3 regions of the Mesorhizobium sp. WSM4823 genome follow, and region 1 is predicted to be linked to each of the others. Evidence: predicted binding sites of a transcription regulator. Region 1 holds the regulator's gene; each other region holds the start of a gene.

Region 1 (10,049 bases):
CCGGCGCAAGCCGCGAGCCGGAATTGGCTGGTGTCTGGGGCGCGGTCGTCGGTTCGTTCCTGACCATGATCGTGACGCTCGCCATCGCATTCCCGATCGGTGTTTCGGCGGCGATCTATCTTGAGGAATTTGCACCCAAGAATCGACTGACGACGATCATCGAAGTGAATATCAACAATCTGGCGGCGGTGCCCTCGATCGTCTTCGGCCTGCTTGGACTTGCCGTATTCCTGAATTTCTTCGGCCTGCCGCGCTCGGCCCCGGTGGTCGGCGGCATGGTGCTGGCATTGATGACCCTGCCGATCATCATTATCGCCTCACGCGCTTCGCTGCGCGCGGTGCCACCGTCGATCCGCGAGGCAGCTCTTGGCATCGGAGCGTCCAAGGTCCAGACCGTATTCCATCACGTCCTGCCGCTGGCGATGCCGGGCATCATGACCGGCACCATCCTCGGCATGGCGCATGCGCTGGGCGAAACCGCGCCGTTGCTGATGATCGGCATGGTCGCCTTCATTGTCGACATTCCCGGCGGCTTCACCGATCCCGCGACGATCCTGCCGGTGCAGATATTCATGTGGGCCGATTTCCCGGAAGCTGGATTCCAGCAGAAGACTTCGGCGGCGATTTTGATTTTGCTGGTGTTTTTGGTCATCATGAATGCCATAGCGGTGATACTGCGCAGGCGCTTCGAGCGGCGCTGGTAAGGAGTTAGAGGATATGAACATCATGACGGAAGCCAGCGTCGAACAGAAACTGAATAGCGGAACCAACGAACCTTCGATCAAGATGAAGGGCGAAAAGGTCTCTGTTCATTATGGCGAGAAGCGCGCTCTGTTCGACGTGGATCTCGATGTCCGCGAGAACCAGGTGACGGCGTTGATCGGCCCATCGGGTTGCGGCAAGTCGACCTTTCTGCGTTGCCTGAACCGAATGAACGACACGATCGACATCGCACGGGTAAGCGGCAAGATCACGCTCGACAACGAGGATGTCTACGACCCGAAAATCGACGTCGTCGAGCTGCGGGCTCGCGTCGGCATGGTGTTCCAGAAGCCGAACCCGTTTCCGAAGTCGATCTACGAAAACGTCGCCTACGGTCCGCGCATTCACGGTCTGGCCAGGAGCAAGGCGGAGTTGGACGGCATCGTCGAATCGAGCCTGAAGAAGGCCGGCCTGTTCAACGAGGTCAAGGATCGCCTGCTCGAGTCGGGCACCGGCCTTTCCGGCGGACAGCAGCAGCGCCTGTGCATCGCGCGCGCCATCGCGGTGTCGCCGGAAGTGATCCTGATGGACGAGCCCTGCTCAGCGCTCGATCCGATCGCCACCGCCCGCGTCGAGGAGCTGATCGACGAGCTGCGTCAAAACTACACGATCGTCATCGTCACCCATTCGATGCAGCAGGCAGCGCGCGTGTCGCAGCGAACGGCGATGTTCCATCTCGGCTATCTGGTCGAGGAAGGCGCGACCGACAAGATGTTCACCAACCCCGACGACAAGCGCACCCAGGACTACATCACCGGCCGGTTCGGCTGAGCGGTCCGGCGGCGAATTCGAACACGAGGACAGCATCATGGGTGAACATACCGTCGCCTCCTTCGACGAGGAATTGGAACACATCGACAGGCTGATCCGTGACATGGACGAGCTTGCCGCCGCGATGGTAGCTGCGTCGATCCGCGCATTGCTCGCGTCAGACAATGCGATGGCGCAGCGCGTCGTCTCGGACGATGCCATCATGGATGCCCGGCAGCGCGAGCTCGACGACAGCGCGATCACACTGATCGCCAAGCGGCAGCCGATGGCGCAAGACCTGCGCGCCGTGGTTGGCGCAATCCGGATGGCCGGCGATCTGGAGCGCATCGGCGACCTGGCCAAGAACATAGCCAAGCGGGTCAGCGCAGTCGGACAGAGCGCCACGCCGCGTAATCTCTCGCATGGTATCGACGCAATGGCGGATCTCGTTCTCGAACAGCTCCGTGGCGTGGTCGAGCACTACGTGTCGCGAGACGCCAACGCGTTGAAGGAACTACGCGCCGCCGACGAGAAGGTCGATGTCAAATACACGGCGGTTTTTCGGGAGCTCCTGACCTACATGATGGAGGACCCTCGTAACATCACCGCCTGCACGCATCTTCTGTTCTGCGCCAAGAATCTCGAGCGTATTGGCGATCATGTAACCAACATCGCCGAAAACGCCTACTATGTCGTGACCGGACAGCAATTGCCGGCGGATCGCCCGAAGCTCGACGAAACGACGACGGCGCCGGCGACATGACGGGGGTGACCGATCGATGATCGCGCCGCGCATCATGGTGGTGGAGGATGAAGAGCCGCTGGGCGTCCTCCTCCGCTACAATCTGGAATCCGAAGGCTATCAGGTCGAGGTGGTGACACGCGGCGACGAGGCCGAAATCCGGCTGCAGGAAAACGTGCCCGATCTTCTGGTGCTCGACTGGATGGTGCCGGCAGTTTCCGGCATCGAGCTTTGCCGGCGTCTTCGGGTGCGTCCCGAAACCGAGCGGTTGCCGATCATCATGCTGACCGCGCGCGGCGAGGAGAGCGACCGGGTGCGCGGCCTCTCGACCGGGGCCGACGACTATCTGGTCAAGCCGTTCTCGACACCGGAATTCATGGCCCGGGTCAAGGCGCTGCTGCGCCGCGCCAAGCCGGAAGTGCTGTCCAGCGTGCTGAAGGTCGGCGACATCATGCTCGATCGCGAATCGCACAGGGTCTACCGCAAGAAGAGCGAGATCCGGCTCGGGCCGACCGAATTCCGGCTGCTCGAATTCATGATGCGGCACCCCGGTCGCGTCTTCTCGCGCAGCCAGTTGCTCGACAATGTCTGGGGCGAGACGATTTACATCGATGAACGCACGGTGGACGTCCATGTCGGGCGGTTGCGCAAGGCGGTCAACAATGGTCGCATGCCCGATGTCATCCGCACCATCCGCGGCGCGGGCTATGCGATCAGGGAAGATTAGTTCCTCGGCGCGTAAGTTCTGACAGGTCGGGCGTGCGGATCGCATGCTCTGCGATTAGCCGAAACGCTCCTCACTCGTCATCCTGGGGCGGAGCAAGGAGCGAAGCGACGCGGCGCAGACCCCAGGATCCATGCGGCGACTTAAGTGCGCTGCTGCGATCCAGAATTCTGCTCCGCTGCACTCCTCGGCTAAGGTTACGGCATGGATCCCAGGGTCTCCGCGACGGAGCTTCGCTCCTGCTTCGCCCAGGGATGACGAAGTTAGGAATTCGCGCGCTCTTTCGGGTCAACTCAGGCCACGTCCTTCCTGCTCGTGCCGGACTTTCCTTGCGCGCCCGGCGCGAAAATCTCCTGGTCGACGAAATTCAGCGCCTGCATGGCGCAGCCTTCGCGGATCAGCGGCAATTCGTTCGGCTCGGTGTCGAAGGAAATGGAACCCGAATGCTGGCCGCCGGCGGTCTGGGCGATGGCTTCGCGCAGGGCCGGCTCGATCAGGTCGAAGGCGGCAGCGCTGGCGCCGACCATGGCGACCGGCGCTGGATCTATCAACGCGAACAGGCTGCCTAGCCCGAAGCCGAGCGCTTCGCCGGCCTTGCGGTAGGCTTCGCGCTCCGGTCCGTCCGCCTCGCGCGCCCGTGCCGCCAATGCCCGCATGTCGGCATCGCTGACATCGGCGACCGGTTCGGCATTCTCGCTCAATTGCCTTGCATTGCGCCAGATGGCGTAGTTCCCGGCATAGGCTTCGACGCAGCCGCGCCGTCCGCAGCGGCAAAGCGCGCCGCCCGGCCGATGGATCATGTGGCCGAATTCGCCGCCTGAGGAATGGGTGCCGGTGAACAATTCGCCTTTCAACACCAACCCCATACCGATGCCGTGTGAGAGCAGGATGGCGATGAAATCGTTGCGGTAGCGATCCGGGTCGCGCCAGCGCAGCGCCACGGCCATCATGTTGCAGTCGTTTTCCATGATGGCCGGGATGCCGAATTCGCGTTCAAGAATGTCGGCGAAAGCGATGTTCGTTTGCGGCGTGATCGGCGACCACAACATGGCGCGCGCATGGGAATCGGTAATACCCTGGATCGCCAGTGCGATGCGGGCGACGCTTTGGACGTCGAGGCCGGGATCTTCGAGCCGTCGCCGGACGATGGCGACACATTCGCCGATCAGCTCGTCGCGCGACATGGTCAGCGTGTCCAGCCGGCGCTGTTCCTCGGCGACGACTTGTCCGGCATAATCGATGACGGCGACCGACAGGAAATTCAGCGACAACACGACGGCCAACACCGCTGCCGCTTCCGGATTGAGGCCGAGGCCGACCTGCGGCCGGCCGCGTTTCAGCGAAACGGCCTCGCTCGCCCTGCTCTCGGTCAGGATGCTTTCCTGGATCAGGTCTGAACAGATCGCCGATATCGTCGAATGGCTGAGGCCGGTGGTTGCCGCGATCTCGGTTCGCGATGGTTGGCCGGCCCGGCGTACGGCCGAAATCACCATCGCCCGGTTGCGCCGGCGCAAATCGTCATGACGGATTCCAACCGACATCCTGTTGCTTCCTCCCTGTCACCGCGGCGACTCATAAATCGGAAGCCGTCGATAATGTCGGACAAATAGTGGCAGAAGCAGAAGCCGCTGTCACGGTTTATTCCGAGGCTCGAAAAAAAGCCGGAAAGCCATCAAAATCCATCAGAATTGATGTTGACAGCGCTTCGGCGTTGGATCAGTGTTTTTTCGAGGCTCGAAAAAATAGAGCCTTTGTGCCGACCCTCGGGTCAGTCTGGTCGCGCCGCACGCGGTGCAGGGAGGAATATCATGAAAAGATTCACAGCCGCCATTCTGGCGGGGGTCGCCATGTCGCTGACGCTCGCATCGGTCGCACAGGCCAAGGACAAGGTCATTGGCGTTTCGTGGTCGAATTTCCAGGAAGAGCGTTGGAAGACCGACGAAGCCGCCATGAAGGCGGCGATCGAGGCCGCCGGCGACAAGTATATTTCAGCCGATGCGCAGTCCAATCCCGGTAAGCAGCTGACCGATGTCGAAAGCCTGATCTCGCAGGGCGCCAATGCACTGATCATCCTGGCGCAGGATGCCTCGGCCATCGGGCCGGCGGTGCAGAAGGCCCTGGACGAAGGCATTCCGGTCGTCGGCTATGACCGGCTGATCGAGAACAAGGACGTGTTCTATCTGACTTTCGACAACCAGGAAGTCGGCCGCATGCAGGCCCGCGAAGTGTTCAAGGTAAAGCCGGAGGGCAACTACGTCTTCATCAAGGGTTCCGGCGCCGATCCGAATGCCGATTTCCTGTTCGCCGGCTCCATGGAAGTGCTCAAGGATGCCATCGACAGCGGCAAGATCAAGAATGTCGGCGAGGCCTATACGGACGGCTGGCTTCCCGCCAATGCCCAGAAGAACATGGAACAGTTCCTGACCGCCAACGACAACAAGGTCGACGCGGTGGTTGCCGCCAATGACGGCACCGCCGGCGGCGTCGTCGCGGCACTAACGGCGCAAGGCCTGGCCGGATCCGTCCCGGTATCGGGTCAGGACGGCGATCATGCGGCGCTGAACCGTATCGCGCTCGGCACACAGACCGTATCGGTCTGGAAGGACGCGCGCGAGCTCGGCAAGAACGCTGCCGAGATCGCTTCGCAGCTGGCCGATGGCAAGCAGATGACCGACATTGCGGGCGTCAAGGACTTCACCACGCCGGGCGGCAATGCCGTCAAGTCGCTGTTCCTGACACCGATTGCCATCACCAAAGACAATCTCAACGTTGTCATCGACGCCGGCTGGATCAAGAAGGACGAAGTCTGTGCAGGCGTCGCCGCAGGCAGCGTTGCGGCCTGCAATTGATCTGGACAACTTCGCAGGGAAACGAACGCCGCGGCTGTCAGGCCGCGGCGTTTTTCGAGAGGCTTTCCACTTCAAATGACTTCCGCTTTAAATGACTGGGGAAAGCAAATAGCATCCTGTTCCGGCATCCGCGCCAGACGGCAACCCGGTCGGAGGACATCATGACCGACACGGCATCCAACTCACCGGTGGCCAACACGGCCGAAGACCGGGCGCGCGAATCCGAGCTCAGCGCAGTCGGGCGGTTCCTCAAGGCAACCGAGCTCGATATACGCATGCTCGGTATGGTCGGCGCGCTGCTGGTCATCTGGGTTGGAATTCACATCCTGTCGGGCGGGCTTTTCCTCACGCCGCGCAATCTCTGGAACTTGTCGGTGCAGACCTCCTCGGTCGCGATCATGGCGACCGGCATGGTTCTTGTCATCGTAATGCGCAACATCGATCTTTCGGTCGGCTCCGTCGAAGGCGTGATCGGCATGGTGATGGGCGTGGCCCAGGCCGAATTCCTCATCCGCGTCTTGGGATTTCAGGTTGGAAATCCCTGGATATGGATCATCGCACTTGCTGCCGGCGTGGTGCTCGGCCTCATGATCGGCGCGCTCCAGGGCTTCATCATCGCCTATCTCGAGGTTCCGGCTTTCATTGTGACGCTGGGCGGCTTGCTGATCTGGCGCGGCATGGCGTGGCTGATGACCAGCGGGCGCACCGTCGCGCCGCTCGACGCCACCTTCCAGCTCATGGGGGGCGGGCCGCGTGGCTCGATCGGCGCAACCGCAAGCTGGATCGTCGGCATTCTGGCCTGTATGGCCGTCGCCTTCATGCTGCTCAACGGCCGGTCGCAGCGCAAGCGGTTCAAATTTCCACTGCGCCCCGTCTGGGCGGAGAGCTTGCTTGGTGTTGTTGCCTGCGCCGCCATCCTCGGCGCCGTCTGGATCGCCAATTCCTATCCCTGGCCGGTCGGCATCGTTCGCCAATACGCCCAACGGAACGGCATCACCGTCCCCGAAGGCGGGCTGTTCATCGCCCATGGCATCGCCATACCGGTGCTGATCGCGGTCGCAGTCGGCATCGTCATGACATTCATTACCAAGCGTACGCGTTTCGGCCGCTATGTCTTTGCCATCGGCGGCAATCCGGAAGCGGCGGAGCTCGCCGGCATCAACACGCGCTGGGTGACGATGAAGGTGTTCATGATCATGGGCGTGCTGGCCGCAATCAGCGCGGCGATTGCATCGGCTCGCCTCAATGCGTCGACCAATGCGCTGGGTACGCTGGACGAGTTGCTGGTCATCGCCGCCGCCGTCATCGGCGGTACATCGCTGGCCGGCGGCTCCGGCACAGTGCTCGGCGCCATGCTGGGCGCGCTTCTGATGCAGTCGCTGCAGTCCGGCATGGTGCTGCTCGGCATCGATTCACCGCTTCAGAGCGTCGTCGTCGGTGCCGTCCTGGTGATCGCGGTCTGGCTCGACACCGTCTACCGCAAGCGCGTTTAAGGAAGGCGATTATGGCTGACACGACTGCTCCCACGCCACTGATCGATATGCGCAACATTTCGATTGCCTTCGGCGGCATTCGCGCCGTCGACGATGCGTCGATCGATCTCTTCCCGGGCGAGGTGGTGGCGTTGCTCGGTCACAACGGCGCCGGCAAGTCGACGCTGATCAAGATCCTGTCCGGCGCCTATAAGCGCGATTCGGGCCAGATCTTCGTCAATGGCGAGGAGGCTTCGATCTCCAATCCGCGCGACGCCAAGAAATATGGCATCGAGACGATCTACCAGACGCTGGCGCTCGCCGACAATGTCGACGCCGCCGCCAACCTCTTCCTCGGCCGCGAACTGATGACCGGCTGGGGCACGCTCGACGATGGCGCCATGGAGGCCGAGGCGCGCAAGGTGATGGGCAGGCTCAATCCCCGCTTTCAGCGCTTCAAGGAGCCGGTGGTCAAGCTTTCCGGGGGGCAGCGGCAGTCGGTGGCGATCGCACGCGCCATCCTGTTCAACGCCCGCATCCTGATCATGGATGAGCCGACGGCCGCACTGGGGCCGCAGGAAACCGCGCAGGTCGGCGAACTGGTGATGCAGCTCAAGGCCGACGGCATCGGCATCTTCCTGATCAGCCACGACATCCACGATGTTTTCGAGCTTGCCGACCGCGTCTGCGTGATGAAGAACGGTCAGGTGGTTGGCACGGCGCGGACGAGCGATGTGACCCAGGACGAGGTGCTCGGCATGATCATCCTGGGCAAGTGCCCGCCCGGTGCCATTCCGGGGCCTGGGGCGCTCAAGATCGCCGCCTAAAGCCCTCCAATAAGCCGGCTAAGTACCAGTAGTGTAGTATGCCAGCCGCCATGATGGCTTGGCCTCGCCATTGTGTTGGCGCAACGACTTGCGCATAAAGATGGGGAACCGCATGGGCCGCATCAGCAATTGAAGAAGTTCTTCCCGATCGTCGCTTTCATTGCCGTCGCGCTGATCAGCCTGACGATGGCAGGATTCGCCTATTTCGCGACGCAGGAAGCTGCGCGCATCAAATTCGAAGCGACGGCGGACGACGCGCTCAACCGGATCGATAGCCGCATCGACCTGCATCTGTCGCTGCTGCGATCGACCCAGGCGCTGTTCAACGCTCGCAATGGCGGGATTTCGCGGGGCCAATTCAAGGCGTTCTTCGACGCGCTCGATATTGACGACAATTTCGCCGGCCTGCGCGGCATCGGCTTTCTCCGGTTGGCGAGAGCCGGCGACGAGGCAGCGGTCGAGCGTGCCATCCTGCAAGACTATGGCGCCAGCCATCCCATCTATCCGGCTACGACGGCGCTGCCATGGCGCACGCCGATCGTGATGTTCGAGCCGCTTGATCCTTCCAATCAATCCAGCATCGGCTATGACATGTTCACCGAACCGGTGCGGCGCGAGGCGATCGAAAGGGCGATGGCCGACGACCAGCAACACGCCAGCGGGCGGGTGCAGCTAGGCCAGGAAACAGGTGCTGCGCAGACCTTCACCGGCTTCCTGGTTTTCGTGCGACTCAACGTCGAAACCGCGCCGGACGGCATCGATGCGTCCCGATCCTCGACGTCAGGCTTTCTTTATGCAGCCTTCCGCGCCCGCGATCTGTTCCAGACAGCGCTCAGCCGGACGCCGCTGCTGCCGGTCAACATCGAAATCTATGACGGCAAGGTGGATGCCGACCATCTTTTGTTCCAGTCGGAAACGCCGCCGGTGTCGACTTTCGGCGACAGGCTGCTGGTTTCCCGTAAGGTCACCATCGCCGGGCGTCCGTGGACTGTCCTGTTCAGGCCGACAAGCGCCTTCTCGCAGCCGTCCTCGCGCGCCATTCCGGTGATGCTCGGCCTGTTCGGGCTGCTGCTCGCGGGAACGATCGCGCTGGTGGCACGCTATCAGGAGCGGGCCTACGACGCGGTCTCGCTGCTTCACGAAACGACGGAAAAAAGCCTGCTCGAAAAAGATCTGATGCTGCAGGAGATGAAGCACCGCATCAAGAACTCGATCACGCGGGTGCTGGCGATCGCGCGCCAGACGGCGTCGCACGCTACCGACGTTCAGGAGTTTTCGTCATCTTTTTCGGCCCGGCTGCAAGCGATGGCGGCCTCCCAGGACATGCTGACGCGTTCGCGCTGGCAGAAGGCCGATTTAGGCGATCTTTTGCGCATCGAGCTCGGCCAGGTGTTCGGCAAGGAGCTTCCCGAGGGGATATTGTCGGGGCCGGAGGTGCTGCTCGACGAGACGACGACGCAAGCGTTGGGCCTGACCTTTCACGAACTGGCGACGAACGCGCTGAAATATGGCGAAACCGGCAATTCGGCCAATGCTAAAAAGGGCGACTGGCCGCTCAAGGTTGACTGGTCGGTCGAAGGCCGCAGGCGAGACAGGACGCTGGTTCTCAACTGGCGCGAATTCGGCCAGAAGAAGCTTGAAGCGCCTGTTAAAACCGGTTTTGGCACCAAGCTGATCGACTTGAACGTGACACGCGAATTGCGCGGTACGATCAATCGCGATTTTCACGATGGCGGATTGAACGTGGAAATCAGGATTCCACTTTCGGGCTGAAAAGTTGCCGCAAGGCGACCGTTTTGGTGGGCACAAGCAACGGAGACCGGACGAGCCGGTCTCCGCTTTTATTGCTCATGCGTTTTGAAACGGATCAGCAGCGAGCCGTATAGAGACGGCCACGGTTGTCACGGTATTGGCAATAGCCAT
Region 2 (10,049 bases), on a different contig from region 1:
GTTCGTGGCGCGCAGCTTCGAAAACGTCGGAGCGTGGATAATGGGCCGCAACATGTTCGGGCCGATCCGCGGCGAGTGGCCGGATGAAAGTTGGAAAGGCTGGTGGGGAGACAATCCGCCTTACCATGTGCCGGCCTTCGTGCTCACCCACCATCCGCGCGATCCTATCGTCATGGAGGGCGGCACGACCTTCCATTTCGTGACTGACGGTATCCACTCGGCGCTGGAAAAGGCGAAAGCAGCTGCCAATGGCAAGGATATCCGGCTCGGCGGTGGCGTCGCCACGATCCGGCAATATCTCAGGGAAAAGCTCGTCGACGACATGCATCTGGCGATCTCGCCGATGCTGCTCGGCTCCGGCGAGAACCTGTTTGCCGGCATCGACATGCTCAAGCTCGGCTACCGCTGCAGCGAGCAGGTCGCGACGCCGAATGCCACGCATTTCATTATTGAGCGCGCTTAGTTCTCATTGCGGGCGCGGCCCTCGGCGCCGTGACCCTTCGTGCCCCCCTCTGTCCTGCCGGACATCTCCCCCACACGGGGGGAGATCGATGTCGCGCGGGCTTTCGCCAATCATCAGCGTTGCAAGAATCGCGCCGGGGGCGCGAAGGAATGCCGCCGATCCAGCCTTTAGCAGTCCCCGCTCCTCAATATTTCTCCGGCACGTAGAGCTCGCGCGGCAGCACCTGGCGCTCGTATTCGGGATTGAAGACGCGCTCCGGCAATATGATTTCCTCGTGCGGGACTTCCTCATAAGGCATCTGCTTGAGGAGATGGTCGATGCAGTTCAGCCGTGCACGCTTTTTGTCGTTGCCCTCGACGATGAACCAAGGCGCTTCGGGAATGTTGGTGCGGGCGAACGTCTCTTCCTTGGCCTTGGTGTACTGCTCCCAGCGCACGCGCGACTGCAGGTCCATCGGCGACAGCTTCCACTGCTTCATCGGATCATGGATGCGCATCTGAAATCGCATCTGCTGCTCCTCATCGGTGATGGAGAACCAGTATTTGACCAGTGTGATGCCGGAACGGACAAGCATGCGCTCGAACTCCGGCACGTCGCGGAAGAACTCCTCGACCTGATCCGGCTCGGCAAATCCCATCACCCGCTCGACCCCGGAGCGGTTGTACCAGGAGCGGTCGAACAGCACGATCTCGCCGCCTGCCGGCAGATGCGGGACGTAGCGCTGGAAATACCATTGCGACTTCTCGCGCTCGGTCGGCGCCGGCAAGGCGACGACGCGGCAGATGCGCGGATTGAGCCGCTGGGTGATGCGCTTGATGACGCCACCCTTGCCGGCCGAGTCGCGGCCCTCGAAAACCACCACCAGCTTCTTCTTGTGGTAAGCCACCCAGGACTGCAGCTTGATCAATTCGGACTGCAGCGTGATCAGGTCGCGAAAATACTGCTGGCGATCCATCGAGGGCGGATGCGCTTTCTTGTAGATCTTGGCGATTTCCAGCGACAGCGCCGGTTCCGACATTTCCAGCTCGTAGTCTTCGTCGAGCGTGTCGGCTAGCTCCGCCTCCAGCCAATCCTTGGCAGGAGAATTCTGTTTAGCTTCGGTCATTTGCGCTGCTCCGCGTGCGAGCCCATGTCGGCTTCTGGCCGGGCGCCTGCCTCCCGGTCAACCGAGCCGGAGACGGAACCCTGAGCCGACTTGATATAGACCCGCAATGACGGTTTTATTGCAGTCGGCCTGTGCGTCGGCCGGCCAAATCCGTGAGATTTGATCGACCCGCCCGCCACGGCATGGGCGACAAGCCTTGCAAGTTGTCCTACAAATGCCAGCTCATTTCGGGCTATCTTCGAGCCAGCCCTTCTCAACGCAATTGCGAGGATCTGACATGGAATACCGCACTCTCGGCCGTTCAGGGCTGAAGGTTTCGACGCTGACCATGGGCACCATGACCTTTGGCGGCGCCGGCGCATTTTCGGCGGTCGGCAAGACCGATCTCGACGAGGCGCGCCGGATGATCGACCTCTGCATCGATTCCGGCGTCAATCTCATCGACACCGCCAATGTCTACTCGAACGGGCTTTCGGAAGAGATCATCGGCGAAGCGCTCGGCGGCAAACGCAAGGGCGATGTGCTGATCGCCTCCAAGGCGCGCATGCGGATCGGCACAGGCCCCAACGACGAAGGACTGTCGCGCTACCATCTGATCCGCGAGTGCGAAAAAAGCCTGAAGCGCCTCAGGACCGATGTCATCGACATCTATTTCCTGCACGAATGGGACGGCACGACGCCGCTCGAGGAGACCATCGCCGCGCTCGACACGCTCGTCACTCAGGGCAAGATCCGCTATGTCGGCTGTTCCAACTATTCCGGCTGGCAAGTGATGAAGGCGCTGGGGATCAGCGATCGTCAGCACCAGCCGCGCTTCGTCACCCAGCAGATCCACTACACGCTGGAAGCGCGCGAAGCCGAATATGAACTGCTGCCGATCTCGGTCGACCAGGGGCTCGGCGTGCTGGTGTGGAGCCCGCTCGCCGGTGGATTGCTGTCGGGCAAATACCATCGCGACCAGGCCACCTCCCGCCAGCTCAGCGGCTGGAAGGAACCGCCGATCCGCGACGAGGACCGGCTGTGGAGGATCGTCGACGTGCTTGCCTATGTCGGCAAGAACCATGGCGTGTCGGCCGCGCAGGTGGCGCTTGCCTGGCTGCTCGGCCGGCCCGCGGTCAGCTCGCTAGTGATCGGCGGCCGGACCGAAGCCCAGTTCAAGGACAATATCGCCGCTGCAAGCCTGGTGCTTACCGACGATGAGCGCGCACGCCTGGATGCTGTGAGCAGGCCTCCGGTGCTCTACCCCTATTGGCACCAGCAGTTCACGGCAAAAGACCGGTTCGGTCCGGCCGATCTGGTTCTCGACCGGGATGCTATCTGACAAGGGGCGGATCAGATCGAAGATCGCCGCGAGCTAGCCCGAGATAAATCGCCAGACCTCGGGATCAGGCTTGATCTGGCCGCTGAGCACGAAATATTTGTAGAGTACGAGCAAGCAGATCGCCTGCTCGGCCCGCTCGTCGGCGAACTTGCGGCAATAGGCGTTGGCCGCGGCAACAATGCGTTCGGCCTCGGTCGGATGCCGTTCGAGATACTGCACCCGCTCGGCAAGATCCGAAAAATCCGGCGCGAGCGGCACATAGTGCACGTCAGCCACGAGTTCGCTTTCGGCGAACCATGTCTCGTATGTCGGCGGCGGCATCAAGCACAGCGAATTCGAACTCATTATCCATTTGAGGTTGGTCGCCACATCATTGCCTTCGAGCGAAATGATGTAGCGATAGCGTCGCTGCTGATCGATGCTCAGATATGGCTTGCGGTATTCCGGCGCAGCCGTCGGCCTGGGTGTGCCGACATCGCAAGAGGGCAGATCGCGCGCGACCTCCAGAAGCAAGGTCCGTATCGGATTGTTGAGCTCGCCGCGCCAGACGGCGACCGGCAGTTTGTCCGCGAAGGCAACATCGTCGGCGGGCATGTGGAAGTGGCGGAACTTGTTGAGCTTGAACAGGACCCCGTTCCTGTTGTCTCCGGCGATCGGCCGATCCTTGACGATAGAGGGCATCGCAGGCACTTCGATGACGTCGCCGAATTCGAGGTCGATGCGCAAATCGGGATCGAAGTAGCGGGTGAATTCCTTCAGATCGTAATAATACATGCTCCGGTCTGTCGGCAGCCGGCTGACCGGCACCGCATCGGCACTCGGCGCGAAGGCGTCCTGCAATCTGTTATAATAGTTGAGACGCGCGCGGACCGATCCGTCCGAAAGCTTGGCCCGGTCGAGCAGCCCGGCGAGCCTGCGGCGGAACAGCGCCTGCGGCGCAATATCGCGCATGGCATTGCGCGCATAGTAGAAAAGCCTCTGTGCGTTTCTTCGAAGCGTGGCCATCAGTCACTTGGTAAAAAACAGGTGAGCTTGTTATCTGTACCCCAGTCTCTCCTACACCATTGTGCCAGCCATCTTGCAAGCCCGGAACCGCGTGCAGCCGGCTTGCCGGCTGTCTATGGAGCAGATCGGCCTTTGCGGTGTTGTATTTGCAGTCCAATGCTCCTAGGCAGGGCTAACAGCCTTCAGGATGGCGAAAGGAAGAGATATGGCGCGAGCACCGAATTACGGCCAGGAACGCAAGGAACGCGACCGGCAGAAGGCCGCCAAGAAGGCGGAAAAGCAGGCGGCCAAGGTTGCAGCCAAGGAGCGTTCGAAGCCCGAAGACGAGACCACGTCCGAAACCGAAACGGAAACCGCAGAGTAAACGCATCCGGGCCGCGAGGCGGATCGGATTTGGCCTAAGCACCTCGCTGCGTCTTCAGACCGGCGCCTTGTCGCTGACGAAAACATTCACTTCGCGCGCGGCGGCTATGAAGGCGCGCCTTGCGATCATGGCCGGCTTGTCGCCGGCCAGCGCATCATGGCAGGCCTGTAGCGCTTCGCGATGTTTTGGACTGCGCTTGCCGGGCCAGTTGTTGAGGAGGTAATCGGAAGCCTCCCGGACGGTCCGCAAGAGCTGAGTAGTTCCCGCCGCGCCCGACTTGACGGTCACGGGTGTTTCAAATCGGTTGTTTTCCATCGCCGCTCTTACGCCATCGGCGCGCGCGAAGCGAGGGCGAAAGTGATTGCCTCCGCAGTCAGGCCGCGACGACGGCAAATCCCCTGGCCCGCAGGCCACGCCGGTCATTGTGCAGCGATGTCACCAGCCGGTCGCGGCTGCCGACGATATGGGCCGAAAGCCGCCGTGCCGCCTCACCGGCATCGCCGGCCCGCACCGCTGCCAGGATAGCGTGGTGCTCGGCCCAGGCACGGCCGAGTGCCGCCTCGTCGCGCACCTCCAGCCAGCGGGCGCGCGACAAGCGCGTCATCGCACCGCGGACCGCCCTGTACAGGAACTCGTTGCCGGACAGCCGTGCCAACTCAATGTGGAAATCCATGCCAACGCGGTGCCATTCCTCGCGCGGGGTGCCGGCGTCGCAGGAGTCCAGCATCGCCTCAATGATTTCGACGGCGCTCCTGTCCTCCAGGGCACAAGTCAGTTTGACCGCCGCGACCTCGACCGCCTCGCGATACACTGCGATCTGCTCGATCTCGGCGAGATTGATGGGTGAAACGGTCCAGCCGCGACCGTCGCGGCAGACCAAGCCTTCCGTCTCGAGCCGCAGCAATGCTGCCCTGACCGGCGTGCGCGAGGCGCCGAAGCGGCTTTCGATCCAGCGTTCCGTCAGCCGCTCGCCCGGACCGACCTCGAGGCCGAGGATCATCTCGCGAAGCCCAATTTCGACATTCTGCATTTGCGACATGGCGGCTCCGTTCCGGCCATTTGTGCAGGCGATCCGGTCGCTGGCCAGCGTTGCCGATCACGTTTGAGAGGGCCGCATTGACAGCGGCCGGGCTTGCGTTCATGACGGATACCAGTTTGGTATCCCAAAATGGTATCCGCAGCAAGTTGTCGACTGGCTTGCCGGATAGGACACGACATGCCGCAAGAAGCCACTCTCGCCGCGCAAGACGCCTACAACATCCACTGGCGCCGCAATCTCGCCGTGTGCTTTGCCGGCTCGTTCAGCACACTCGTCGCCATGACGCTGCTACTGCCCTTCCTGCCGCTCTATGTCGAGCAGCTGGGCGCCGAGGGCCATGCGGCTGTTGTGCAGTGGTCCGGCATCGCCTACGGCGCCACTTTCTTCGCCGCCGCGCTGGTGGCGCCGCTGTGGGGACGGCTGGGCGACCGCTACGGCCGCAAACTGATGCTGATGCGCGCCAGTTTCGGCATGGCCATCTGCATGTCGCTGACCGGCATGGTGGAGACTGTCTGGCAATTGGTGTTGCTGCGCCTGCTGATCGGTTTCGCCGGCGGCTATTCCTCAGGCTCGACCATTCTCGTCGCCATGCAGACGCCGAAGGACCGGTCCGGCTGGGCGCTCGGTGTGCTGTCGGCCGGCATCACCGCCGGCGCTCTCGTCGGTCCCCTGCTCGGCGGCGCGCTGCCGCCCCTGATCGGCATCCGCGCCACCTTCCTGCTCGCCGGCGGCGTCATTTTCCTGGCGTTCCTGGCAACGACCTTTCTCATCAAGGAGAACCCTCACCCGGCAGCCGACAAGGCTGCTTCGACTGAGAAGCCGCAAGGCGGCTGGTCGCAAATCGAGGACAAGCGCCCCATAATCGCCATGCTGGCGACCGGCATGCTGCTGAGTTTCGCCACCATGTCGATCGAGCCGATCATCACGGTCTATGTCCAGCAGCTCATAGAGGATCAAAGCCTGTTAACGCTGACCTCCGGCGTCGTCATGTCCGCGACGGCACTCGGCGCCATCCTGTCGGCCTCGCGCCTCGGCAAGCTCGCCGACCGCGTCGGCCATTGGAACGTCGTCATCGGGGCGCTTGCCGTCTCGGCGCTGCTTTTGATCCCGCAAGCCTTCGTCACCCAGGGCTGGCAGCTCGTCGGCCTGCGTTTCCTGATGGGGCTGGCGCTTGGCGGTCTCTTGCCCTGCATCACCAGCGTCATCCGCCACAATGTTCCAGACGGCGTCGGCGGCAATGTGCTCGGCCTATCGATCTCGGCGCAGTATGTCGGACAGGTCGCCGGGCCACTGCTCGGCGGTTTCGTCGGCGGTCATTTCGGCATGCGCGCAGTGTTTCTCGGCACGTCCGTGCTGCTGGCGGGCGGAGCTGCGTATAACTGGCTGGTCCAGTCGCGCCGCGCGCGCGACATTCTGGTGCAGACTGGAAAGGCGTGACACCGTTTGCGGGCCATCATTACTTCACGGAGACCAGAAACATGAGCACGGCCGAGCAATCAGCAAGCGGCAGCGGCCGCATCCTCGTTTTCGCCGGCGGCTTGTGCGGCGCGGCCGGCGTGGCGCTGTCCGCCGCAGCGGCGCATCTGGGCGGTGCATTCGTCGGCACGGCCGCATCCTTCCTCATCATGCATGCGCCGGTTTTCCTGGCTGTCGGACTGCTCGGCGCAAACCGGCTGCTGCGGAGCGGAAGCCTCGTCCTGCTCGCCGGGCTGGTCTTGTTCGCAGGTGATCTCCTCGCTCGCGACTTCCTCGGCGGGCGGCTTTTCCCGATGTCGGCGCCTATCGGCGGCACCTTGCTCATCGCCGGCTGGCTGGCGATCGCCGCCTCGGCTCTGGTGCGTCCGCGCTCCTGAGGGGCGTTCCCTCCCCGCCTCAAAGTGCAGCGCTTGCGGGCAACGACCGGGTTCGTTCCGGTCAAACGACGGTCAGTCGGACGATGGCCTATCCTGCCGGCTTTCGGGCCGGACCGGCAGGTCGCGATTGCGTGCAGCCGGCTTGGTCAGGCGGCGGCGCTCCGGACTATCGGTGGCCGGCGAGATGCCCCAATAGTTGCGATAGATGTCTTCAAACAGATGATGGATCGGATGCATAGCTAGGCTCCTTCATCTTGAATCGATTCAATCGACAGGCCCAAAATGCCGTGCCGATCAGCTCCGCTTGCGCTCCACGAAAAAACGCAGATCGCGGACCCACGGACCGGTGTTGCCGCGACGTTTCCGGGTCGCCGCGTTGGAGGTGATGCTCCAGTCGTTGCGATAGATGTCTTCGAACAGATAATTGACAGGGTGCATGGCTGTCTCCTTCCTGAATCGATCCAATCGGCAGCTGACGCCAATTTGGATCGATTCAAAGATACACCCAACTCACCCGATGTCAAGCAAAAATTTGAATCGATCCAACAAAGGTGCTAGATAGCTGCCCGGAGGCAGAAAAATGGCGTCATCCACCGAAGGCAATGCAAGACCCATCCGACTGGCCGACATCGCTAGGGCGGCCGGGGTTTCGCACGGCACCGCTTCCAATGTGTTCAGCCGCCCCGAGATCGTGCGCGAGGAAGTCCGCGAACGGGTCAAGGCAGCGGCCGAGGCGATGGGCTATGCGGGTCCGGACCCGAAGGGCCGACTGCTGCGCGCCGGCAAGGTCAACGCGATCGGCGTCGCCACGACCGAGCCGCTGTCCTATTTCTTCGACGACCCTTTTGCCCGCGCGATGATGGCCGGGATTTCCGAGGCATGCGACGCCACCGGCGCCGGCATCGCGCTGGTATCGGCCGGCAATGAGGAGAAGCTTGCCTGGAACATCCAGAGCGCGCTGGTCGACGGTTTTATCCTGTTCTGCATTGAGGGAGGTCCGCGCCTCGTCGAGCTGACACGCGAACGAAAGCTCCCCTTCGTCGCGCTCGAACTCGGCTCGGAAGATGACACCGTTTCGGCGATCGGCGTCGACAATGTTGCCGGCGCCCGCTTGGCGGCGCAGCATCTTGCCGAGCTCGGGCACCGGCGCTTCGCCGTTCTGGCGCTGCCTTTCGCCGACGACAGCACCGGTCTTGTCACACCGAGCCAGGTCCGGACGGCCGCCTACACCGGCACGCGCGATCGCGTCGTCGGCTATTTCGAGGCGCTTGCCCGGTTCGGCGTCGATACCGCCGGGATTCCGGTATACGAGACCGAAAACGACGAAGCCAGCACAAGAGCCGGTCTCGAAACGATCTTCGCCTCGGCAGAACCGCCGACGGCTATCCTGGCGATGTCGGATCGGATGGCCATGGTCGCGATCGAGTGGTTGACGGCGCGGGGCATCGCGGTTCCCGGCGACGTTTCCATCGTCGGCTTCGACGGCGTGCCTGAAGCCGCACTTTGCGATCCTGCGCTCACCACGATCGCCCAGCCGATCGCCGAGATCGGCCGCCGGGCGGCACGAATGATCCTCGATTTCGACGGCACGGTGCGGCGCGAGACGCTCGGCGTCGAACTCGTCGTCAGGGCATCTTCCGGGCCGCCGCCCAAAACAGCTTGAGCCCGGACGCTTACCGGTTGATGCCTGCCGCCATGGCTCCGAAGGACGTATGGACAGGCGGCGCCTCGCTACGGGCTGGCTTGCTCCTTCCGGATTGTCCAATACCCGACAGCCATTCAAGGTAATAAGCGAGCGCGAATTGCATGGCGATGCCGGCGGCGATCAGCAAGCTGTCATAGGCAAACCCGCCCGGGTTGATCAGCTTCATCACCTGCGCCGCCATGGCGGTCACCGTGCCGGCGATGAAAACCGGCAGCGACCGTTTGCCCAATATGGCGAGCGGATGGTCGCGGCTGGTGCGGAACAGGTTCGAGAAAGAAGGAAACGCCACAATCAGGTAGCTTACCGCCAGGATGTGCAGCAGCCTCGGCAGCGACAGGAACGTCTTGTCGAAGCCGGTCAGCACTACGGGCAGGTTCAGCCACGACACGTGCCCCCATAGCGGACTGTGCACCCAGACCAATGCCGCCGCGACATAGGCCGCCGCCGCGCCGACCAACCAGCAATTGACCGGAATGGTGCCGCCGCGCCTGACATGCAGCATGCCTGCCAGGCCGATGTTGAAGAGGAACTGCCACGACAGCGGATTGAGGAACCAGAAGCCGGGCTCCGGATAGTTCGGCGGGGCGATCTGGTAAATCCCGGCAGCCAGCCACAGAGTACCCGACAGGGCGAGCGCCGCCACGGGCCTGTAGCTGATGAACAGCAGGAATGTCGGCGCCATCAGCAGCAGCACCGCGTAGACCGGAAGGATGTTGTTATAGCCGAGCTGATGGCCAAGCGTGGCGATGCCGATCAGCGCTTGCGGCGGGTTCCTGATCAACGGCTCGATGTTGATCAGCGTCAGCATGTCCGGCCGCTTCTCGAACACCGCCGCCGCGCAGAAGATGGCCACCACCGCCATCGTCGTGACGATGTGGGCGACATAGAGCACACCGGCGCGGCGCCACAATTTCAGTGTCGCCATGAGCCGGCTTCCCGGTTGGAATTTTGAGCCGTAGGCAAGCGCGACTGACATGCCGGAGATCAGTACGAAGGCCTCCGCCGCATCCGAAAAGCCGAAATTCTTGTAGGTCAGGGTTTCGAAAACCGTGCCCGGGACATGGTCGACAAATATGATGAGCAGTGCGAGCGCACGGAACACGTCAATACGCGTATCGCGCTCCAGGATACGCATATCGCGATCCGGGATACGCATATCGCGATCCGGGATACGCATATCGCGATCCGGGATAC
Region 3 (10,049 bases), on a different contig from region 1:
TGTTTATCAGGGACGGCATGGCGTCAGGCAGAACTGCCCCGCACAGAACAGAGAACCGCCCAGCGCCGATTGCAAACAGCGCTTCCTGAGGTCTTTCGTCGGCATCCTCCATCGCCTCGGCGAAAAACCGCCCGCAAAAACCGATCGTATCGATGACGATGGTCATGGTTCCGGCAACTGCCCCGAGACCAACGGCTGACACGAAAAGAAGCGCCCAGACCAAATCTGGCACGGTCCTAAATAACGAGACCAGCATCCTGGAGATATGCCGGAACGGGCCGAGCGGAGTTATGTCCTTGGCCGAGAGCCAGGCAAACGGCAAGCTGAGAACGACACCTATTGCTGTCCCAACGAGCGCTATTTGGAAGGTTTCGACCATGCGCCAGAAAACCCGCAGGAGGAAACCTGGCTCGATATTTGGGGGTATCATGCGGCCGACGAGATGAGCCATGCGGGGCACTCCACCTGCCAGTTGTTCAGGCGAAGGTGCGACCTGCCCGGCGGAAACGATCACGAGAGCGGCCAAAGCGACGGCAAAGCTGAAAGTAAGGGGCGAGACCGATGGAATCCGGCTCGGCGAAAGGCGGTCATGCATCGAAGACATCTTTCAGATCAGCGCGGGTCACCTGCGCCGTCGGCCGGTCGAAGAAGACCTTGCCCGCCTTGAGCGCTATCAAACGATCGGAATAGTCGAGAGCATGCTCCATGTCGTGCGTGGTGTAGACCAAGGTTATCGCTTGTTCTTGAGTGAGTTGGGAGAAAACGCGCATCACATCATGTCCAGCTGCCGGATCGAGACTTGCCGCCGGTTCGTCTGCTATCAAAAGCTTCGGACGCCGGATCAACGCCCGGGCGATCGCCACCCGCTGCGCCTGCCCTCCAGAAAGCGCGTCGGCGCGGGCGCCTGCCTTGCCGAGAAGCCGCACGTCGGCGAGTGCCTGCATTGCTTCCTCGCGCCAGTGTTGCTTTGCGATGGAATGGTGCCAGCCGCGCCAGCCGCCGGGCAGCCCGAGCTTGCCCTGCAGGACGTTTGTAAGAACGGATTGGCGGCTGACCAATCCGTGGTGCTGGAAGACAAATCCGATCTGCCTGCGTATGCGCCGCAGTTGGGCGACGGACGGCGCCGAGCGGAAGCTTTCGCCGAGGGTGACGACCTCGCCATCGCTCGACGGTAAAAGACCGATGAGGCATTTGAGCAGAGTGGATTTTCCAGCGCCGTTCGAGCCAATCAGGGCAACCCGTTCGCGCGATGCTATGTTGAGGCCGATATTGGAGAAAATGATCTTTCCGTTCGCATAGCTCTTCGCAAGATCGTGCGCGCGAATGATTGCTGTCATGTTGACCTCTTGGCCCAGACCGGGATTACGACGTAGGCCGGCGGTAACCGCCGGCCTTTACGATGAAGCAAAGAGCAGACCTCAGTTTACGAAGTCGGTGAGGGTCTCGATTCCGATCGTGCGGTACATCGAGCGGACGTAATCGTAGTCCGAGTCCCTGACGTCCGTCAGGAAGAAACCGCCCTTGAATTTCTGGTTGTCCTCCCCTGTCAGGATCGCTTTCATCAGCTCGTTGCCCTTCTTCGCAAAGGCATCGCGGACCTTGGCGAATACGTCTTCTGAAATGTCCTTGCGAGCGACAAGAATGTCGTTCGGCAGATCGCGGCCCCGTGCGATTACCGAGAAGGCGGTGTCGGGGAACGCTTCCCGGACCGAGTTCAGGTAGCCAAAATTCAGACCGATAGCAGCGATGTCGCCGCGGATGAGAGCCTCAGCCGCGATGTTGCGCGATATGATCACTGGTTCGTAATCGGTGGCGTATTTCAGGTTGAAATCGGCCAGCGCCTGCGCGGGGCCGAGGTGCTGGGAGGTGGAGCCGACCGAACCGAATGCGATCTTCTTGCCCTTCAGGTCTTCAATCGAGCGGATAGGTCCATTCGCCAGCACGGCGATCTGAGCGAAATAATCGGGGCGCTGCCAGGCAACAACAATCTTCGGTTGGCTCAATTCCTTCATGACCACGTATTCAGCAGGACCTGTCAGGACAAGATCGACCTGCCCGGAATTCATGGCCTCGACGGCAGTGGTCCGCGAGCTGACCGGAAACAGCTCGATATCGAGACCGGTCGCCTCTTCGAGAGCGGTCTGGAAAGCGCCGAATTCCTGCTGAAGAGCTTCCAGCCCCTCCATGTCGGTTACCGCGAATTTCACCGATTCCGCAAAAGCCGGAAGGGCGGTGGCGAGTGTTATGGCGAGTGCGGTTGCGATGGTGCGGATCATCATTTTTCCTTTGCTGTATAGACAGGAAACTGTTACCCGCTTACCCGTATACGCAGCAGATGACGTGCTCGTGACATTTCGTCGGCGCCTCCGGCAGCCTTTGCTTTTTGAGGGATACAGTGAACTGGCACATCCAGGGTGGTCGCATCCTTACCGACCGGGGGCTTGAAACGGCGGACCTGGGCATCACGGGCGGGATACTGTCAGAGGCACAAGCGGCCAATGCATCCACAATCGATGCCGATGGTCTGCTCGTGCTTCCGGGAATCGTCGATATCCACGGCGACGGCTTCGAGCGGCAAATCATGCCGCGGCCGGGCGTCCGCTTCGACACCGCATTGGCGCTGAAAGATACGGACCGCCAGCTTGTCGCCAATGGCGTAACCACGGCCTTCCACGGCGTCACGGTGTCATGGGAACCCGGACTTCGCTCGCTCGACGCTGCCAAACAACTGGTCGACGCCCTTTGCGACCTCCGCGATACTCTTAGCTGCGATACGCGTCTGCATCTGCGCTGGGAAACCTTCGCGCTTGATCAGATGGCGCAGGTCGTACAATGGCTGTCCCTTTCGCCACGACCGATCATCGCTTTCAACGATCATACAACCGGGTCGGTAATGAACGGCACGATCGCCCGCAAGATCGGCCAGATGGCGGAACGGTCCGGCTTGAGCCGAGAGGATTATATGACGTTGCTCGACCAGATTTGGTCCCGCCGGACCGAGGTGGCGATCGCGATCGAGCAACTGGCCGCGACCGCACGGGCCAATGGCAATGTGCTTCTTGCCCATGACGAAGCATCGCCCGAGGAACGCATATATTTCCGCGCGCTCGGCGCAAAGGCCTCGGAATTTCCACTGACGCTCGAAACAGCGAAGGCCGCGCGGCAAATGGGCGAGGATGTGATCCTCGGTGCGCCCAACGTCGTGCGCGGCGGCAGCCACAATGGTGCACTAAATGCCACAGAAGCCATCAGAGCCGGGCTCTGCACCGTGCTGACCAGCGACTACCACTATCCTTCGCCTCTGCATGCGGCCTTCAGGTTGTCTTCGCCAAACGCCAGCGACTTCCCCTTGATCTGGAATCTGATCTCGGCAAACCCGGCTCGGGTAGCCGGCCTAGACGATCGCGGCTCGCTTGTTGCCGGCCGCAGGGCGGATCTGATCTTGGTCGATGCCGGCGATCCAGCGCATCCGCATGTGGTGGCCACCATGGTTCATGGACAAATTGTCTATTCCTCTGGACTCTCCCGCGTAGACCGACGGTCGGCACAACGATCGCCGGTGAACAGGGCTTCATGAACCAGAATACGAAAGTTCCAACACTACACGAGCGCAGCGGCAATCGCCTTCTGGTCTTTGACGGGTTGGTCTTTCGGCCACGCAGCGATACGCCAATCTGGCAGCAGATCTACGATCACATCTTCAATCTGATCGAGAGCGGCAGTCTTGCGCCGGGCAGCCAACTTCCCGGAGAAACGCATCTGGCGGAGAAACTCGCGGTCACCCGCATTACGCTTCGCCGGGCGCTGCAGCAATTACAGCATGAGGGCCACCTCACCGCCCGCAAGGGCGTCGGTATCTTCGTGCGAAACCTGCCCTCGACATTCACGGTTCGCGACGGACAGCGCTTTCTCGACAATTTCGAAGCTCACGGCCAGGAAATCGGCACCCAGACGCTGCTGGTTTTCCGCGAACCGGCCGGAGCGGCCGTGGCGGAGCGGTTGCGTCTCGCACCTGATACCACCATCATCCGGCTGTGCCGGATAAGAATGTCCGATAAGCAGCCGGTTTACGTCAATACCAAGGTCTTCCCGGCCCATCTCTTTCCCGACTTCGAGCAGAGATACGATGTGCGTCAGTCGGTGACCGATGTTTTCCGCGCGCATGGCATCGAGAATTACCGGCGAGCCGAGACACGTATCAGTGGCGGCTTTGCATCCCCCGATGAAGCGGAGATCCTGCGGCTGACGCCGGGGACACCGGTATTCCGCATCAATGCCGTCAACGAGGACCGCAACGGCGTACCAATCGAGTGGACCCGCGGCTCCTGGCCGCTGACGTCAGTCGAATTCGTGTTCTGATTCTGGCGCATTGCCCTTCCTCAAGCGAGTGTCGGAACATCCAGCCGGATCCATTGCCAGAGCCGGCCGGCTGGCAGATTCTCTTCGCCCTCGAATGGCGGCATGCTCGTCAAATCGGCCGTAGCTGTCTTTGATTGATAAAGACCCCGTTGTTCAGCGTACTTCCAACCCTATGCCGTCTTTTAAAGGGCACTGGTGCTGCCGAGCCGATTTAAAGGGCTAGCGCACGATCCCACTCGCGATCCGCCGATTTGGCCAAGGCGAACGGCGGTTGGCTGCAAAAGGCGAACAGGCTCTAATATTTATGTTGCAATCCCAACATTTTTGTTGTTTTTCGACCAAACGTGCGCCGAAAGGGCCTTAAATATGTTGTACGATGCAGATTTTCTTTTGAGGTTGCAGCAGGGGCTGCAAAAGCTTCTTCCTGTCTGGGATGTATCGCCAAACGCCGATCTCGTTTTGTTGACGATCTCCGAGAACGCGACATTCCGCATCGTCAATTCTGGTGCTGAGCGCGACCTCGTCGTCCGGGTCCATCGGCCCGATTATCATACGGAATCCGAGATTCTCTCGGAACTAGACTGGATCAATGCGCTAAGCCTGGATGGGATTGTTGCGACACCGAAACCCGTCGCCGCTCGCGACGGTCGTCTCCTGCACGCCTTTTCCGACGGGGAAACGACCCGACATGCCGTAGCCTTTGAGTTCATGTCGGGCAAAGAGCCGGATGCTGGATCGGATCTGGTGAAGTGGTATCGGATGCTTGGCGAGATCAACGCTCGCTTGCATGCTCATAGCCGCGAATGGACCCGGCCTAAGCATTTCGTCCGAAAGACCTGGAATTTCGACCGGATTGTCGGCGAGAACGCCTATTGGGGCGATTGGCGCGCGGCCCTTGGTCTGACACCCGAGGGAATGACCATTCTTGAACGCACCTACGCCCTGCTCGAAGCGCAGACGGATGCTTATGGTTATGGTGCCGACCGTTTCGGCCTCGTTCACTGTGATATGCGCGCCGCCAACCTGCTTGTCGATGGTGAGCGTCTGGGTGTGATCGATTTCGACGATTGCGGCATCTGCTGGTTTGCCTATGACTTCGCCGCCGCAATCAGCTTCATCGAGCATGAGCCCAATGTTCCCGATCTAATGGCTGCTTGGCTTGACGGTTACAGACGCGTAGCGCGGTTCGAAGCGGAGCATGAGAAGGCCTTACCTATGCTGATTATGCTGCGTCGCATGCAGTTGACCGCCTGGATTGCCTCACATTCGGAAACGCCCACCGCCCAATCCCTGGGACCGTCCTATACCGATGGCACGGTGATGCTGGCAGAGCGCTATCTCGGCGCCATTGCATGAGGAGATGCAGATGAACGTAGCGCCTAAGGAAATTCTCGATCTCAATCGTTTCGATGCGACGCGAACCGACGGATTTCCACCGGAACTTGCCGAACGGGTGGCCAGGCGCCAATCGAGCTTCGGAGCCTCGTCGGTTCTCTTTTACGAGCAGCCGATCGAAATGGTGCGCGCTAACGGCGCCTATATGTACGACGTAAATGGACGCCGGTATCTCGACGTCTACAATAATGTGCCATCGGTCGGCCACTGCCACCCACGGGTGGTGGAGGCGATTGCCAGGCAGGTCGGGCAATTGAACATCCACACGCGATATCTGAACCGCGTTGTCGAGGATTACGCCGAAAAGTTGCTCGCAACCTTCCCGTCGCCGCTCGGGAATTTAGTGATGACGTGCACTGGTAGCGAAAGCAACGATCTTGCGATGCGGATCGCCAGGATCGGGACGGGTGGCGAAGGCTTCATCGTCACCGAGACGGCCTACCACGGCAACACGGCACTGGTGACGGAGATATCACCCTCTTCACTGCGCAGGCGCGAACCCGCGTTGTTCGTCGAGGTGATCCCGGCGCCTACAGCCCATGACGACATGAGCGTTGAAGACAGTTTTGCCGCATCCGTCGAGCAGGCAATCGCCAAATTGCGCGTGCGCGGCCTGGCGCTTGCAGGCATGATTGTCGACACGATCTTCTCGAGCGACGGCATCTATGCAGATCCGCCGGGCTTCCTCAAGACGGCCGTCGATATCGTGCATCGCGCAGGCGGGCTTTTCATCGCCGACGAGGTTCAGCCCGGTTTCGGTCGCACTGGCGGCGGGCTATGGGGGTTCCGGCGCCATGGTATTACGCCCGACATCGTCACCATGGGCAAGCCGATGGGCAATGGTTTCCCGATGGGCGGCGTGGTCACGCGGCCTGACCTTTTGAAGATGTTCTGCGAGGAGACTGGGTACTTCAACACGTTCGGCGGCAATCCCGTCGCCGCCGCCGCCGGCCGCGCCGTTCTGGAGGTGATCGAGGAAGAGGGGCTGATAGAGGCGGCGCGCAGTGTCGGCACCGGTTTCCGGCAAGCGCTGGAGGCGTTGCGTATGGCTCATCCGCAAATCGGCGATGTGCGTGGCGCTGGGCTGTTTATCGGCCTTGATTTTATTGACCCAGAACAGGTCGCGCCGGACGCCGCGCTTACCACACATGTCATCAACGAGATGAAGCAAAACGGTATTCTGATAGGTGCCGCCGGCAAATTCGGCGCGACGCTCAAAATCCGCCCGCCACTCTGCTTTTCCAGCGACGATGCGGCTGTGTTTGTCGCAACGCTCGACACGATTCTCAAAGCAAGGTAAAAACCCGGCACCGTTTCCGCGTCTGGTTCAGACCGCCGATAAAATCCTCAAACCTCCCCTTCGTCACGGCCAACTTGAGTTGACCATCCATAGGGCTCTGAAAAGGAGGATCCTTGGCTCCAAGTCGAGGACGGTCCGCGGGTGGCAGAAGGGTTTGTCATCACCGAAAACCGGACGCGGCTTTCGGGCCCGGTTCTCATCAGGCCATAGCTTCCAGCGCGCCGAGTGATTCAGGCAGCACCTGTCCGCCATCGACCACCAGGGTCTGGCCCGTGATATAGGCTGCTTCCTCGGAAGCGAAGAACAGCGCGGCGTTTGCGATATCCGACACCGTGCCAAGCCGACGCATCGGGATGGAGGCTTCCATTTTCGCGATGTAGTCGCTGCCCATGCCATCGAGACCCTCGGTGAAGATGTTGCCGGGCATGACGGCGTTCACGGTGATTTTCTTCGGCGCAAGCTCAATTGCTGCCGTGCGCATGAATCCGAGTTGGCCCGCCTTGCTGGCACCGTAATGCGACCAGCCGGGAAAACCGGTGATTGGCCCGGTGATCGATGAGGTGATGATGATGCGTCCGCTACCTGCCTCGGTCATGGCGGGCAGAGCGGCGGAAACGCTGAGGAAGGTGCTTTTGAGGTTAGCCGTCATGACATGGTCGAAATCGCTGGCCGTCATGTCCCCGAGCTTGGCGGCCGGAAAGATGCCGGCATTGGCGCAGAGCACGTGAATGCCCCCGAACCGTGAGATCGCGGCTTCCACCGCAGCGGCGCATCCCTCCTCGGTACTGACATCGGCGGCGATGCCTGCCGCGTTCGCGCCAATCTGAGCCGCGACCTGATCGGCGTCACTCTGGTTGCGAGAAACGACCAGGACGTTGAGCCCAGCTTCTCCGAAGCGCAGCGCGATACCCTTGCCGATGCCGCGGCTGCCGCCGGTGACGATGACTGTCTTCCCCTGTAGTGACTTCAACATTTTCTCTCACTTTTTGCGGGTGGACTTATCAGCTTCGTGTACGAATTGCCTCAAATATGCGCTCAGAGATCAAAACATAGACATTTTTGAACTTTGATTGCTCAAAATAAATGCGAAATATTTCAGTTATTTAGCTCACATAGGCATGGCTTCAAATCACTGAACGCAGACATTGTACCCTTATTTCGGAAACTAGAATGGCGCACAAAATTTTTGTTGTAAAGCACACATCCTTGAGACACACTTGCAACATTGTATGATTACGCAATGAGCCTTGCACGTTTCAAAACCAAGGCTCGTCAAGAAAATAGGGGAACGATCATGATGAAATTTTCCAGACGGCACGTGATGCAGATGATGAGCGCGGCAACCTTAGCCGGTCCGCTGGCGGGTGCCGGAAGCGCTTTCGCCGCGCGCGAAAAGGAGCTGAATATCCTCTGCTGGGAGGGTTACAATTCCTCGCAGGTGCTCGATCCCTTCCGCTCCAGCCAGGGCGCGACGGTGAAAGCTGAGAGTCTCACCAACGATCCTACTATGATCAACCGCCTGCGGGCTGGAGAGACCAAGATCTGGGATCTGATCAACGTCAACAACCCTTGGGCGCGCAAGGTCATGGCACCGGCCGGGCTGATCAAGCCCCTTCCGCGAACTGAATTCGAGCCCTTTTTTGACGCCATGCTTCCGCAGTTCAAAGCGCCGTACCAGTGGGCGATGAGTGAGGACGGCAAGGATCTGCTCGGCATGACGCAGCGTTTCGGTCCCTACAGCTTCGTCGTCAATACCGACAAGATCAGCCGCAGCACGGCGGAAGAGCAGGGCTGGGATCTGTTCAATGATGCATCGCTTGCCGGCAAATACGGTATCCAGGAATCCGACGACTGGAACGTCTTTGACATCTTCATGGTCGCCGGCATCAATCCGTTCAAAATTCACAGCGAGGACGAATTCAAGGCGTTTTCCGCTGCTGCTGAAAAGGTGTTCAAAGGCGCCAAGATGGTTGGCGACATGGCTTCGCTCAATCAGGCGCTGGTTTCCGGTGAAATCGACCTCTACATGACGGGTGGCACCTACTCCATCTCGCCCGCCCGTGCGGATGGCTATGCGAACATGCGTGCCATTACTCCGCTGAAAGGCCCTATCGATGGCAAGGGCGGCATTTCCTGGATCGAGATCACTTCTGTCGTCAACAATCCGGACATTTCGCCCTTAGCGACAGAGTTTCTGAAATATGTTCAGGCACCGGACGTCGCTCATACGGTTGCCTTCGCAGAGGGCACGTTCAACCCCGTCAGCCAGATGGGCAATCCGAAGTGCTTCGAGCTCTTCACCAAGGACGAGCTGGAAGCGATTCAGTGGGACAGCCTTGAAGAAGAAATGGAGCGTTCCGCCCAATACGACATCGTCCCTGATTACGACAAGGCGCTCGAATTGATGACCGCCGCCAAACGTCTTCGCGGCTGATCGGCCCCGTACTGACGGAGTGAAAGATATGAGTCTTGCGATGATCGTGCCCGTGTCGACTGCCTTTTCCGCGCAAGTGAAAGAGGCTGAGAAGACTGCAGCACCGGTGCTGCAGCTTGTTGGCATCAAGAAGATCTTCGGAGATTTCGCCGCCGTCGACGGTATCGATGTCGATATTAGAGAGGGCGAGTTCGTCACGATTGTTGGCCCGTCCGGATCCGGCAAGACGACGCTTTTGCGCATGCTGGCCGGTATGGAAGGGCCGACGCATGGCTATATCACGCTACGCGGAGAGCTGATCAACGACATGCCGGCCGACAAACGGCCGACGTGTCTGGTCTTCCAGTCTCTGGCACTTTTCCCCCACAAGACGGTCGGTGAGAACATTGAGTTTCCGCTCAAGGTGCGCAAGATGCCCGCAGCAGAGCGTAAGGCCCGCGCGCTGGAGCTCATGCGAATGTTGCGCCTGCCGGAGCATTATTACGGCAAGAATGTCATGCGCTGCTCAGGTGGTGAAAAGCAGCGCGTCGCCCTCGCCCGCGCCTTTGCTTACGATCCCGA

The links. The regulator PhoB, encoded in region 1, activates phosphate uptake and scavenging genes when phosphate is short. The targets are predictions, from matches to a motif close to TGTCATNNANCTGTCAT.
Region 2: the regulator PhoB is predicted to act here: its motif matches at 1,675-1,691, upstream of ppk2 (polyphosphate kinase 2).
Region 3: the regulator PhoB is predicted to act here: its motif matches at 2,336-2,352, upstream of AC0L26_RS20095 (PhnD/SsuA/transferrin family substrate-binding protein).

The regions. Positions count from the first base shown of each region.
Region 1 covers NZ_JBVVQL010000003.1:192,626-202,674, reverse strand. The annotation lists gene pstA (phosphate ABC transporter permease PstA) at 1-704, shown strand, start outside; gene pstB (phosphate ABC transporter ATP-binding protein PstB) at 718-1,533, shown strand; gene phoU (phosphate signaling complex protein PhoU) at 1,571-2,275, shown strand; gene phoB (phosphate regulon transcriptional regulator PhoB) at 2,292-2,981, shown strand; gene AC0L26_RS09610 (ROK family protein) at 3,272-4,519, opposite strand; gene xylF (D-xylose ABC transporter substrate-binding protein) at 4,787-5,827, shown strand; gene AC0L26_RS09600 (sugar ABC transporter permease) at 5,989-7,320, shown strand; gene AC0L26_RS09595 (ATP-binding cassette domain-containing protein) at 7,332-8,126, shown strand; gene AC0L26_RS09590 (CHASE domain-containing protein) at 8,256-9,899, shown strand; gene AC0L26_RS09585 (YMGG-like glycine zipper-containing protein) at 9,994-10,049, opposite strand, start outside.
Region 2 covers NZ_JBVVQL010000002.1:154,182-164,230, reverse strand. The annotation lists gene AC0L26_RS05620 (dihydrofolate reductase family protein) at 1-463, shown strand, start outside; gene ppk2 (polyphosphate kinase 2) at 648-1,568, opposite strand; gene AC0L26_RS05610 (aldo/keto reductase) at 1,846-2,889, shown strand; gene AC0L26_RS05605 (glycosyl transferase family 90) at 2,923-3,894, opposite strand; gene AC0L26_RS05600 (hypothetical protein) at 4,100-4,258, shown strand; gene AC0L26_RS05595 (DUF982 domain-containing protein) at 4,313-4,546, opposite strand; gene AC0L26_RS05590 (GntR family transcriptional regulator) at 4,632-5,297, opposite strand; gene AC0L26_RS05585 (multidrug efflux MFS transporter) at 5,475-6,734, shown strand; gene AC0L26_RS05580 (DUF423 domain-containing protein) at 6,776-7,150, shown strand; gene AC0L26_RS05575 (hypothetical protein) at 7,223-7,387, opposite strand; gene AC0L26_RS05570 (hypothetical protein) at 7,445-7,588, opposite strand; gene AC0L26_RS05565 (LacI family DNA-binding transcriptional regulator) at 7,731-8,813, shown strand; gene AC0L26_RS05560 (OpgC family protein) at 8,824-10,032, opposite strand.
Region 3 covers NZ_JBVVQL010000008.1:1,291-11,339, forward strand. The annotation lists gene phnE (phosphonate ABC transporter, permease protein PhnE) at 1-604, opposite strand, end outside; gene AC0L26_RS20090 (phosphonate ABC transporter ATP-binding protein) at 588-1,337, opposite strand; gene AC0L26_RS20095 (PhnD/SsuA/transferrin family substrate-binding protein) at 1,419-2,276, opposite strand; gene AC0L26_RS20100 (alpha-D-ribose 1-methylphosphonate 5-triphosphate diphosphatase) at 2,396-3,577, shown strand; gene phnF (phosphonate metabolism transcriptional regulator PhnF) at 3,574-4,359, shown strand; gene AC0L26_RS20110 (phosphotransferase enzyme family protein) at 4,726-5,715, shown strand; gene AC0L26_RS20115 (aspartate aminotransferase family protein) at 5,726-7,054, shown strand; gene fabG (3-oxoacyl-ACP reductase FabG) at 7,254-8,027, opposite strand; gene AC0L26_RS20125 (ABC transporter substrate-binding protein) at 8,349-9,488, shown strand; gene AC0L26_RS20130 (ABC transporter ATP-binding protein) at 9,517-10,049, shown strand, end outside.